Linked DNA regions of Quadrisphaera setariae. The protein of the gene in region 1 interacts with the protein of each later gene in a pairwise test. Links are inferred from orthologs where the notes say so. Each region holds a gene or a part of one and is shown on either strand. Other genes may lie near its edges.

The links. Proteins that work in one complex are often made in the same cells at the same time.
Region 2: the proteins of FMM08_RS15235 (region 1) and pepD interact in binary tests that used the Escherichia coli proteins (3 or more experiments, as listed by UniProt). The link is inferred for Quadrisphaera setariae from one-to-one orthologs.

Annotation. Positions count from the first base shown.
Region 1 is NZ_VKAC01000009.1:44,726-50,094, reverse strand. Bases 1,365-4,197 are described here. They hold FMM08_RS15235 (aminopeptidase P family protein), read left to right. Parts: upstream 1,365-1,904; coding sequence 1,905-3,491; downstream 3,492-4,197. Other genes in these bases: FMM08_RS15225 (Dps family protein), read right to left, coding at 4,135-4,197; FMM08_RS15230 (YflT domain-containing protein), read right to left, coding at 3,567-4,085; FMM08_RS23735 (lytic murein transglycosylase), read right to left, coding at 1,365-1,626. In the rest of the region: more of FMM08_RS23735, read right to left, coding at 1-1,364; more of FMM08_RS15225, read right to left, coding at 4,198-4,701; FMM08_RS15220 (L,D-transpeptidase family protein), read right to left, coding at 4,776-5,369.
Region 2 is NZ_VKAC01000012.1:20,539-25,911, reverse strand. The notes cover bases 1,418-4,254. They hold pepD (beta-Ala-His dipeptidase), read right to left. Parts: upstream 3,660-4,254; coding sequence 2,175-3,659; downstream 1,418-2,174. Other genes in these bases: FMM08_RS18035 (ABC transporter permease), read right to left, coding at 3,719-4,254; FMM08_RS18045 (epoxide hydrolase family protein), read right to left, coding at 1,418-2,172. Also shown: transcriptional regulator NrdR, read left to right, coding at 1-429; FMM08_RS18050 (DsbA family protein), read left to right, coding at 426-929; more of FMM08_RS18045, read right to left, coding at 931-1,417; more of FMM08_RS18035, read right to left, coding at 4,255-4,738; FMM08_RS18030 (sugar ABC transporter ATP-binding protein), read right to left, coding at 4,741-5,373. UniProt on the Escherichia coli protein: Dipeptidase with broad substrate specificity. Requires dipeptide substrates with an unblocked N-terminus and the amino group in the alpha or beta position.

The DNA of each region.
Region 1 (5,369 bases):
CGGCTGCGCCGTCGTGGCCGTCCCGGTGGCGGTGGGGTCGGAAGTGCTCGTGGACGTGGGGCTGTCCGTCGGGGAAGCGGTGGCGCTCGCGGAGTGCGTGCTGCTGGGGGACGCCGTCCCCGTCGGTGAGGACGTGCCGGTGGACGATCCGCTGGGCGACGAGGTCGAGGTGGCTGCGTCGGTCGTTGCTGCCGGCGACGAGGGGGCCTGGCCGGTCCGGGCGTCGTCGTGGTGGTCGTGCTCGTGGCCCGGAGCTGCCGCCGAGGCGGTGACCGCCTCCGACGGCTCCTGCGAGGGCTCAGCGGTCGGCTCAGCGGTCGGCTCAGCGGTCGGACCGCAGGTCGGGAGGTCGCTCGGCGCCGTGATCGCCGTGGCGGTCGCGGTGGGCCCGCCGGTGACCGAGGGGGTCGCGGTCGGGTTCCCTGTGGGCCCAGCGGTCGCCGCGGGGGCTGATGTCGGCTCCGAGGTCGGTTCGGAAGTCGGCTCCGAGGTCGGCTCCGAGGTCGGCTCGGAGGTCGACTCGGCTGCGGGACAGCAGGCGGCAGGCGGGACCGCCTCCGCCGGAGCGGCGGTCGGCTCAGCTGTCGGCACGGCGGACGCGGTGGCCGTCGGCTGGGCCGTCGCGCTGCTGTCAGCCGCAGCCGTCGCGCCAGCGCTCGGACCGGCGCTCGGGTCGGCCTCGGCCCCCACCGCCGCCGCCACGCAAGCGGTCGCGCTCGGGTCCGGCACCGCCGGGCTGGGCGCGGCGGACGGGGTGGGCGAGGTGGTCGCGGCGACCTCCACCGGCGGGGGCGGAGCGCTGGACGGCGCGGGCGGCACGGGTACGAGGTCGGGCAGCGCGGGCAGCACGGACAGGCCCTCGGTGTAGGCCGCCGTCCACGCGAGCACGGTGGCGGCGTAGGCGCTGGAGCGGTTGTAACGCCACAGCGCGGCCACCTGGCCGTCGCGGGTGGACAGGTCTGCCCCGCTGGCGCAGAGGTAGCGAGCGGCACCGAGGGCGGCGTCGTCGACGTCGTCGGGGTCGGCCACGCCGTCCCCGTCCGCGTCGGCGCCCCAGGCCCGCCACGTGGCGGGGAGGAACTGCATGGGACCGACGGCCCGGTCGAACTGGGCGTCGCCGTCGAAGCGGCCTCCGTCGCCGTCGGAGATGACCGCGGTCCCGGGCACGGCCCCGTCCAGGCGCGGGCCGAGGATCCTGGTCAGGGTGCGGCCGGCGGCGTCGACGCGCCCGCCGGAGGCGTGGCCGGACTCGATCTTGCCGATGCCGGCGAGCAGCTGCCAGGGGATGCGGCAGCTGGGGTCGGTCACGGCCGTGCGCTCCTGGGCGGCGCGGTAGGCCGCCAGCACGCGCTCGGGGACGCCCGCCTGCGTGCCCTGCACCACCAGGGGGCCCACCTCGCGGCCACCGTCCGCGGGGGGCTCGGACGCACCGGTGGGGGCGGGGGCGGCGACCGCGTCGGACAGCGGCACCACGGGGGCGGGGGCGGCCTGCGCCGCACCGGACGGGGTCGCGGCGGCGGGCGCGACGAGCACGACGTCGCCGGGGTCGCGGACGACCTCGGACGAGGCGGCCACCCCGGCTCCCGTGGCCACCGCCACGGCGCACAGAGCGGCGGTGGACCTCATCCGCGCAGAGCGGGACGACCCGCCTTCCCGGTGAGCGGCCTTGCGCATGGAACCCCCCTCGCGGCGCCACCAGGTGCGGTGGGCGTCAGCGGAGGCTCCAGCATGACGGCGGACGAACCGGGACACAACCGACATCGCGATGACCTCAGAGCGACGCCCAGGTGGCGCAGCGTGATCACCGACCTTGTCACGCGTCGTCACCGTGCGCCACCGGTGTGGAACCGGCGCACGCCCTGGGGCCTCGCCCGCCCGCGGACGGCCGGTGGGAGGATCAGGGCATGAGCGAGGCCACGAGCACCGCCGAGACCGTCGACCGCCCCCTCGTGGAGGCGCCCGGCACCGAGGTCGAGGTCGAGGGCGCCGGTGACGCCCAGCGCCTCGCCGAGCGCGGCTCCAACCGGAGCCAGCGGCCCACCTCGCAGGCCTTCCGCGACTTCATCGCCAGCGGCTGGGCACCCCGGCCGGCTCCTCCCGAGCGCCTCGCCGCGGCGCCGTGGGCCGCAGCGCGCCGCGAGCGCATCAGCGCGCGCTTCCCCGGTGACCGGCTGGTGCTGCCCGCCGGGCCGCTGAAGGTGCGCAGCAACGACACCGACTACCGCTTCCGCCCTCACTCGGCCTTCGCGCACCTCACCGGCCTGGGCGCCGACCGCGAGCCCGACGCGGTGCTCGTGCTGGAGCCCCGCGAGGGCGGGGGGCACGAGGCGCAGCTGTTCTTCCGCCCCCGGGCCGAGCGCACCACCGACGAGTTCTGGGCCGACGCCCGCTACGGGGAGTTCTGGGTGGGCGTGCGCCCGTCCCTGGAGGACGTCGAGGCGGAGCTCGGCCTGGCGTGCCGCCACGTCGACGGGCTGGCCGAGGCCCTCGCCGGTCCCCTGCCCGGGTCGGACGGCGTGGTGCGCGTGGTCCCCGACGCCGACCCCGCCACCAGCGCGCTGGTGAGCCGGTCCCGCTCCTCGGCGCCGCTGGACGTCAGCACCGACGGCGCCGAGCGGCCCGACCCCGACGCCGAGCTGGCCGAGGCCCTCTCCGAGCTGCGCCTCGTCAAGGACGCCTGGGAGGTCGAGCAGCTGCAGGAGGCCGTGGCCGCCACCGTCGCCGGGTTCGCGGACGTGGCCCGCTCGTTGCGCGCCGCGGTCCGCCACGAGCGCGGCGAGCGCGTGGTGGAGAGCGCCTTCGAGGGCGTCGCGCGCCGGGAGGGCAACGGCGTCGGCTACGAGACCATCGCCGCGGCCGGGCCGCACGCCTGCACCCTGCACTGGATCCGCAACGACGGGCCGGTCCGCCCCGGCCAGCTGGTGCTGGTGGACGCGGGCGTGGAGGCGACCTCGCTCTACACCGCTGACGTCACGCGCACGCTGCCGGTGGACGGCCGCTTCTCCCCCGCCCAGCGGCGCGTCTACCAGGCGGTGCTCGACGCCGCCGACGCCGCGTTCGCCGTCGCCCGGCCGGGCTCGAGGTTCCGCGACCTGCACGCCGCCGCGATGGAGGTGGTGGCCGCGCGCCTGGAGGAGTGGGGGCTGCTCCCGGTGAGCGCCGCGGAGGCCCTCGACCCCGAGACCGGCGGGCAGCACCGCCGGTGGATGGTGCACGGCACCTCCCACCACCTGGGCCTGGACGTGCACGACTGCGCGCAGGCGCGGCGCGAGATGTACCTCGACGCCGAGCTGGTGCCCGGCATGGTCTTCACCATCGAGCCAGGCCTGTACTTCAAGGCCGACGACCTGCTCGTCCCGGACGAGCTGCGCGGCATCGGCGTGCGCATCGAGGACGACGTGCTGGTCACGCAGGACGGCTGCGTCAACCTGTCAGCGGCGCTGCCGCGGCGCCCCGCTGACGTCGAGAGCTGGATGGCCTCCCTGCGCTGAGCGCCCGCGACACGACGAGGCCCGTCGCCGTCCTGGTCGGGACGACGACGGGCCTCGTACTGTCTGGGGGACCGCTCAGTAGGCGCCGGGCTCCCGCTGGAGCGGGCGGACGCCCTCGAGCCCCTCGATCAGGCGCCGGGCGCGGCCCGCCTCCTGCTCGGCGCAGATCACCGAGTAGCGCGACGCGAGGATCGCGTTGACGGAGCTGAAGTCTCGTCGGCCACCGGTGAGCGCGTAGCTGATGACGCCGAAGAGCATCCCCGAGCCGGCGCCGATGAGCACCGCGGCCAGCCAGATGCTCAGGTCGCTGCCGCCCACGAAGAGCATGAGCAGCAGCCCCAGGAACAGGCCGAACCACAGGCCCGACGCCGCCCCCGCGAGCGCGACCCGGGCGTAGGTGAGGCGCCCGGTGACGCGCTCGACGCTGCGCAGGTCGCTGCCGACGATGCTCACCAGCTGCACCGGGAACCCCTCGTCGGAGAGGTGGTCGACCGCCTTCTGCGCCTCCAGGTAGGTGGCGTAGGAGGCGATCTCGGTCCCGGTGGGGAGGGTGATCCCCCCGCGGACGCGGGCCTGGGGCGAGCCTGCGGACATCAGAGCCCCCTGGTGCTGCTGGTGAGCGGACGGTGGGGCGTCACGGCTGTCACACGGACTCGTCGGCGCCGGCCTCGGCGAGCTCGGTGGCCTCGACCTCGCTGCTGGCGCCGGAGGTGGACAGCTCGCCGCCCGCGTTCTCCAGGTGGGCGCGCACGAACCAGTGGTACTGCTCCAGCTGGCCGGACTGGCCGATGAGCAGGTCCTCGGTGATGGGGTCGATCTCGCCGGTGGCCTCGATGGCCTCGCGGTGGCTGGAGATCACGCCGGCGTAGACGAGGTCGAGCGCGCCGAGGTGCTCGATGGCGCCGGCGCGACCGATGGAGTACTCGTTCCAGCTGCGGTTCTCGACCAGCGCGCCGGGCGTGCCCTTGGGCGACCCGCCGAGGGTGGCGATGCGCTCGGCCACCTCGTCGGCGTACTCGCGGACGGTGTCGACCTGGGGGTCGAGCATCTCGTGCACGGCGATGAAGTGCGGGCCGACGACGTTCCAGTGGACGTGCTTGAGGGTCAGGTGCAGGTCGTTGAGCGCGTACAGCCGGTCCTGGAGGATCTCGGCGACCTTCGCGGAGTCGCCCTCGCCCAGACCGGGCACGCCGTAGTGGTTGGAAGCCATGCGGCCACGCTAGATCGACGGGCCGGGCTCCGCCCGTCGACGATCGTCCGCCCGGGGAGACCCCGGCCGTGGGGTCAGCGCACGACGACGGTGCTGCCCACCGGCATGAGGTCGCGCTGCCAGACGAGGTCCATCGCGGGCAGGCTCACCCGGGCGCAGCCGTGGGAGGCCGGGTGGGCGGGCACGCTGCCGTAGCCGTGCACGGCGATGCCGTCGGGGTGGAAGTACCGCGGCCGGTAGAGGCGGCCGAGGTCGCCCTCGCGCCAGCCGTCCACGGCCCGGGTGACGCGGAAGGTGCCGGCGGGGGTGTCCGCCAGGTAGCTGCGCCCGTCGTGGGTGTAGCGCTGGAACGTGCCGGTGGAGGTGTGCAGCACGAGCTGCACCTGCCCGTCGAGCACGAAGAGCACCAGGCCGCGCTCCCTGTCGACCTCCGTGGCGCGCCCGGTGCTCGTGGTGGCGCTCGGCCGGACGCCGGAGTCCAGCGCCGCGAGGACGGCGGGCCCGACGAGACCGTCGCGCCGCAGGTCAGCGGCGCCCTGGAGGGCCATCACCGCCTGGGAGGTGAGGTCTCCGTAGCTGCCGTCCGGCGCACCCAGCCAGTAGCCGAGGTCCGACAGGCGCTGCTGCAGCGCCAGCACCGCCGGGCCCCTGTCGCCGGGGCGCAGCAC
Region 2 (5,373 bases), on another replicon or contig:
GACGACGGCCAGTCGATCCGCCGGCGCCGCCAGTGCCCCAGCTGCGGGCGCCGCTTCTCGACGGCGGAGACCGCCAGCCTGACCGTGCTCAAGCGCTCCGGCGTCGCCGAGCCGTTCAGCCGCGACAAGGTGATCACCGGCGTGCGCAAGGCGTGCCAGGGGCGTCCCGTCACCGCCGACCAGCTGGCCCGGCTCGCGCAGCAGGTGGAGGAGTCGGTGCGCACCGCGGGGCGCGCCGAGGTGGACGCGCACGACGTCGGCGTGGCCGTGCTCGCCCCGCTGCGCGAGCTCGACGAGGTGGCCTACCTGCGCTACGCGTCGGTCTACCAGGCGTTCGACTCCCTGGAGGACTTCGAGGCCGCCATCGCGCTGCTGCGCGCCGAGCACGCGGTGCACGCGGTGTCCGACGAGCAGGCGCCCTCCCGGTGAGCTGGGACCGGCACTCCTACGGGGACCCCGACGCCGCCCACACGGTCGTGGAGCACGGCGACTTCGAGTGCCCGTTCTGCGCGGCGGCCGCGCCGGTGCTGAAGGCGCTGGTCGACTCCTCCGGCGGCGCCGTGCGACTGGTCTTCCGGCACTTCCCGCTGTTCACCAAGCACCCGTTCGCGCTGACCGCGGCGCTGGCCTCGGAGGCGGCGGCCGAGCAGGGGCGGTTCTGGGACCTGCACGAGCTGCTGTTCCGCCACCAGGCGGACCTGTCCGACCCGCAGCTGGCGGCCCTCGCCGAGCGCGCCGGCCTCGACGAGCCCGCCGCGGTGGTGGGGGAGCGCGTCCAGCGCTTCCGGCCCGCGGTGGAGGCCGACTACGCAGACGGCGGAGCGGCCGGTGTCAGGGGCACGCCGACGCTGTTCGTCGACGGCCGCCTGTACACCGGCCGCGTGGAGGAGGGCGCGCTGCGGCGCGAGCTGGGCCTGCCCCGCCGCTGAGCTAGCCCTGCTGGACGAGCGACCCGAAGAAGTCCCGCACGTCCCGCACGTAGGTGTCGGGCACCTCCAGCGGGGCGAAGTGCCCGCCGTCGTCGTGGACGCGGTACTGCTGGAGGTTGAAGTACGCCTCGGTGAAGGTGCGCGGCGGCTTGTAGATCTCCCCGGGGTAGATGCTCACCGCGGTGGGGGCGCCGACCACGGGGAACCTGTCGTGGGAGGGCTTCCACGGGTTGCCGCGGCACTCCCAGTAGTAGCGCGAGGACGTGCCGCCCGTGTTGGTGAGGAAGTACACCGCGGCCGTGGTGACGAGGTCCTCCTTGGGCCAGACCGCCTCGAAGCGCTCGGTGCCCTCGCCGCGCTCGGCCAGGCCCCAGAAGTAGCGCTTCTCGGTGATCCAGGCGAGCTGCCCTGCGGGGGAGTCGGCGAAGAGCGCGGCCAGCGTCTGCGGCTTGGTGAGCTGGATCTCGCCGTAGCCCGACTCGTGCTGGACGAACAGCTTCCCGCGCTCGAACCAGCCCTCCTCGCCCTCGCCGTACTCGCTGGCGGCGGGCAGGCCGAGCAGCGGGTCGTACTGCACCGACGCGGGGGCGTCGGGGTGCTCGGGCAGGTAGTGGCTCATCTGGGCGGGGAAGTGCGTGTAGACGCCGATGAGGTCGTCCTCGTACTTGTGGCCGTGCTGCTGGGCGACGAGCGCGCCCCAGTCACCGCCCGCCGTGGCGTACCGCTCGTACCCGAGGACCTCCTTCATGAGGGTGTTCTCGAGGTCGGCGGTGCGCCACCAGTTCCAGCCGGTGTCCGTCAGCGGCGAGGAGAAGCCGTACCCGGGCAGGGAGATGAGGACGACGTCGAAGCTGAGGGAGTCGTCCAGCCCGTGCGCTGCCGGGTCGGTCAGCGGACCGATGACCTTGCGGACGTCCCAGAAGGTCCAGGGCCAGCCGTGGTGCAGCAGCAGCGGCACCGACGGGTTCTTCCCCCTGCCCTTGACGTGCACGAAGTGCAGCGGCACGCCCATGAGGTCGACCTTGAACTGCGGCAGCTGGTTCATGCGGCGCTCGACGTCGCGCCAGTCGTACTCGTCCAGCCAGTACCGCACCAGCTCGCGGTGGTAGGAGGTGTTGTAGCCGTAGCGCCAGTCGTCGTTGCCGAAGTCCTGGGGGAAGCGGGTGCGCTCGAGGCGCTCGCGCAGGTCGGCGAGGTCGGCGTCGGGGATGTGGACCTGGAAGGGCTGCACGTCGTACCCCACGGTCAGGCCTCCTTCTTGTCGTCGGCGAGCCGGGTCACGACCTCGCGGACCAGCGGCCACACCTTGGCCACCGACGTGTGCTTCACGGCTTCGTTGGGGGAGTGCAGGTCGCGCAGCTCGGTGCCGATGGAGATGACGTCCAGGCCCGGCACGGCGCGGCTGAACATGCCCAGCTCGAGGCTGCACTGGCTGACGTGCACGTCGGGCTCTGAGCCGATGACGTCGGTGTACGCGGCGCGCGCGGTCGCCAGCAGCGGGGAGTCGGGGCGGTAGGGGAACTCCGGCGCGTCCAGCCCGTACTCCTGGACGGTCACGCCGCCGCCGGCGAGCGACGCCAGGTTGCGCACCCGGTCCAGCACCTCGTGCTTGCGGGAGGTCAGCGCCGAGGTGATCGTCGACATCAGCCGCGCACCGTCGTCCGTGGTGCGGATGGTCCCGAGGTTGTTGGAGGTCTCCACCACGCCGGGCACGTCGAGGTTCCAGCTGATGACACCGTTGGGCACCAGCGTCGTCAGGCGCGCCAGGCGCTCGCCGGCGGCCTTCGAGAAGACCTGTCCGGGCACCGCACCGGCGTCGGCGAGCTCGAGCCGCAGCTTCGGCTCGGCGGTCGCGTACTCGCGCTGGAACGTGGCCTGGAGGTCGGAGACGGCCTCGCGGACGGCCTTCTCGTCCTCGGGACGCAGTGCGAGCACCACGTCGGCGTCGGCGGGGATGGCGTTGTTCTGCGCACCGCCGTGGGGGGAGGCGAGGCGGACGTCGGCGACCTCACCGAGCGCCACCAGGGCCCGGGCCAGCAGCAGCACGGCGTTGGCGCGCTCGAGGTGGATGTCGAACTCGCAGTGCCCGCCCATGAGGCCGCGCACCAGCAGGCGGAGAGCGCTCGTGTGCGAGGCGGGGACGGTCTCGAGCTCACCGGGCACGTCCACCGTGAAGGTCACGTCGCCGGAGCAGCCGGCGAGGATCTCGGTGTCGGTGATCCAGTTGAAGTCGATCATCCGAGAGCCGGTGAGGCGGGACGTGTCGAACTTCGAGGAGCCGACCTTGCCCTTCTCCTCCATGGCGGTGAGCACCACCTCCAGCGGCGGGTGCGGCAGCTCGGTGGAGTCGAGCAGGGCGAGGATGTAGGAGACCCCGATGCCGTTGTCGGCGCCGAGGGAGGTGCCGTCGGCGGTGATCTCGTCGCCCACCACCTTGATGGTGATCGGGTCGTTGACGAAGTCGATCTCCACGCCCTCGGCCTTCTCGCAGACCATGTCGAGGTGGCCGTGCAGCACCAGCGGGACGGCGTCCTCGCCGCCGTGCTGGCCGGGCTTGCGCACGAAGACGTTGTGCACCTCGTCGGAGGACGCCTCCAGGCCGCGCTCGCGGGCGAAGCCGACCACCCAGGCGGCGACGCGCTCCTCGTTGGTGGAGCCGCGGGGGATGGTGGTGAGGGTCTCGAAGAAGCGCAGGACCTCCTGCGGCTCCAGCTGGTCGAGCACGGTCATCGTGGCTCTCTTCCCTTCCTGGTGTTCTCAGCGCTGAGGGTGGTCGAGGTGGCGCGTCGTCACTTGACGACGGCGCCCTTGGCGCGGCTGGCGGTGAGGGCGACCGCCGCGATGACGACGGCTCCGTAGACGAGGCTGCGGGCCTGCGGCGTGACGCCGAGGGCGGTGGCGGCGATGGGCACGAGCGCCACCGTGAGGGCGCCGAAGACCACGCCGACGGGGTTGGTGCGGCCGCCGGTGATGGCGACGCCGCCGATGAGGGCGGCGGCGATGCCGGGGAGCAGCAGGTCGCTGCCGAGGCCGAAGGAGCTGGCGGCGCCGGCCTGGCTGATGATGCAGATGCCCGCGGCACCGGCCATGAGGCCGGAGAAGCTGAAGGCGGCCACCTTGAGCCAGCGGGTGCGCAGGCCGGAGAAGACGGCGGCGGTCTCGTTGAGCCCGACGGCGGTGAGGGCCTGGCCCAGCGACGTCCGGCGCAGGACGAGCCAGAACAGCACCGCCACGACCACGGCGAACCAGAACGCCACCGGCAGGCCGGCGAAGGCCTGGATGAACAGCCAGCTCACCACCTCGCCGTTGGACGAGGCGTAGACGGTGGTGTTGTCGGAGACCACCAGCGATGCGGCCTGCAGCACGCCCAGCGTGCCGAGGGTCAGGGCGAAGGAGGGCACCTGCGTGAAGGCCACGAGCAGGCCGTTGACCGCACCGATGAGCGCCATGACCACGAGCGTCAGCACGGGCGCGGCCACGGCCGTGGGGCCCAGCAGCTTGGCCAGCACCATCGCGCCCAGCACCGCCGAGGCCGCGTTCGACAGGTCGATCGAGCCGACGTGCAGCACCGCGGCCTGGCCGAGCGCCACCAGGAGGATGGCGGTGGCCTGCGTGGTGAGGTTGATCGGCCCGACGCCGGACAGGATGGCCGGCTGCAGGGCGGCCGTGATGCCGAAGAGGACGACGAAGACGGCCGCCGGGCCGAGCGTCTGCCACAGGCCGGGCGGCAGGCCCCGCCTGACCTCGGGGGGTGCCTCGGCAGCGGCGGCGGGTGGCTGGGGAGCGGACGTGGACACCTGTGTCGACACGGTCACACCATCTTCTCGAGCAGGTCCAGGGCGGTCGGGGTCTCGACGGAGGTGTCGAAGCGGGCGGTGACCTCGCCGTCACGCATGACGATGATCTCGTCCCCCAGCTCCAGGGCCTCCTCGAGGGTGTCGGGCAGCAGCACCACGGCGGCGCCCCGCGCGCACGCGGCGCGGATCTGGGCGTTGACCGTCTCGCTGGCGCCCGGGTCGAGCCCGCGCAGCGGGTGGTCGAGCACCAGCACCTTGAGGTCTGGCGACGTCAGCCACTTGGCCAGCACCACCTTCTGCTGGTTGCCGCCGGAGAACCGCTCCAGCGCCAGCTCGGGCTGGCGGGGCCGCACGTCGAGGTTCTCGAACCAGGTCTCGGCGATCTTCTTCCGCGCCTTCGGCCTGAGCAGCGGCCCGGAGCGGGACGCGCCGGGGTGGGTGAGCACGAGGTTCTCGGCGGCCGTGAGCCCGCCGACCATGCCCTCGACCCGGCGCTCGGAGGGGATGTAGGCCACCCCGGCGCGCACGGCCGAGGCGACGCCCCACGAGCCGACGTCCTTGCCGGCCACCCGCAGGGTCCCGGTGCTGAAGGGCTCGGCGCCGAACACGGCCCGGACCACCTCCTCGCGCCCGGAGCCGTTGGTGCC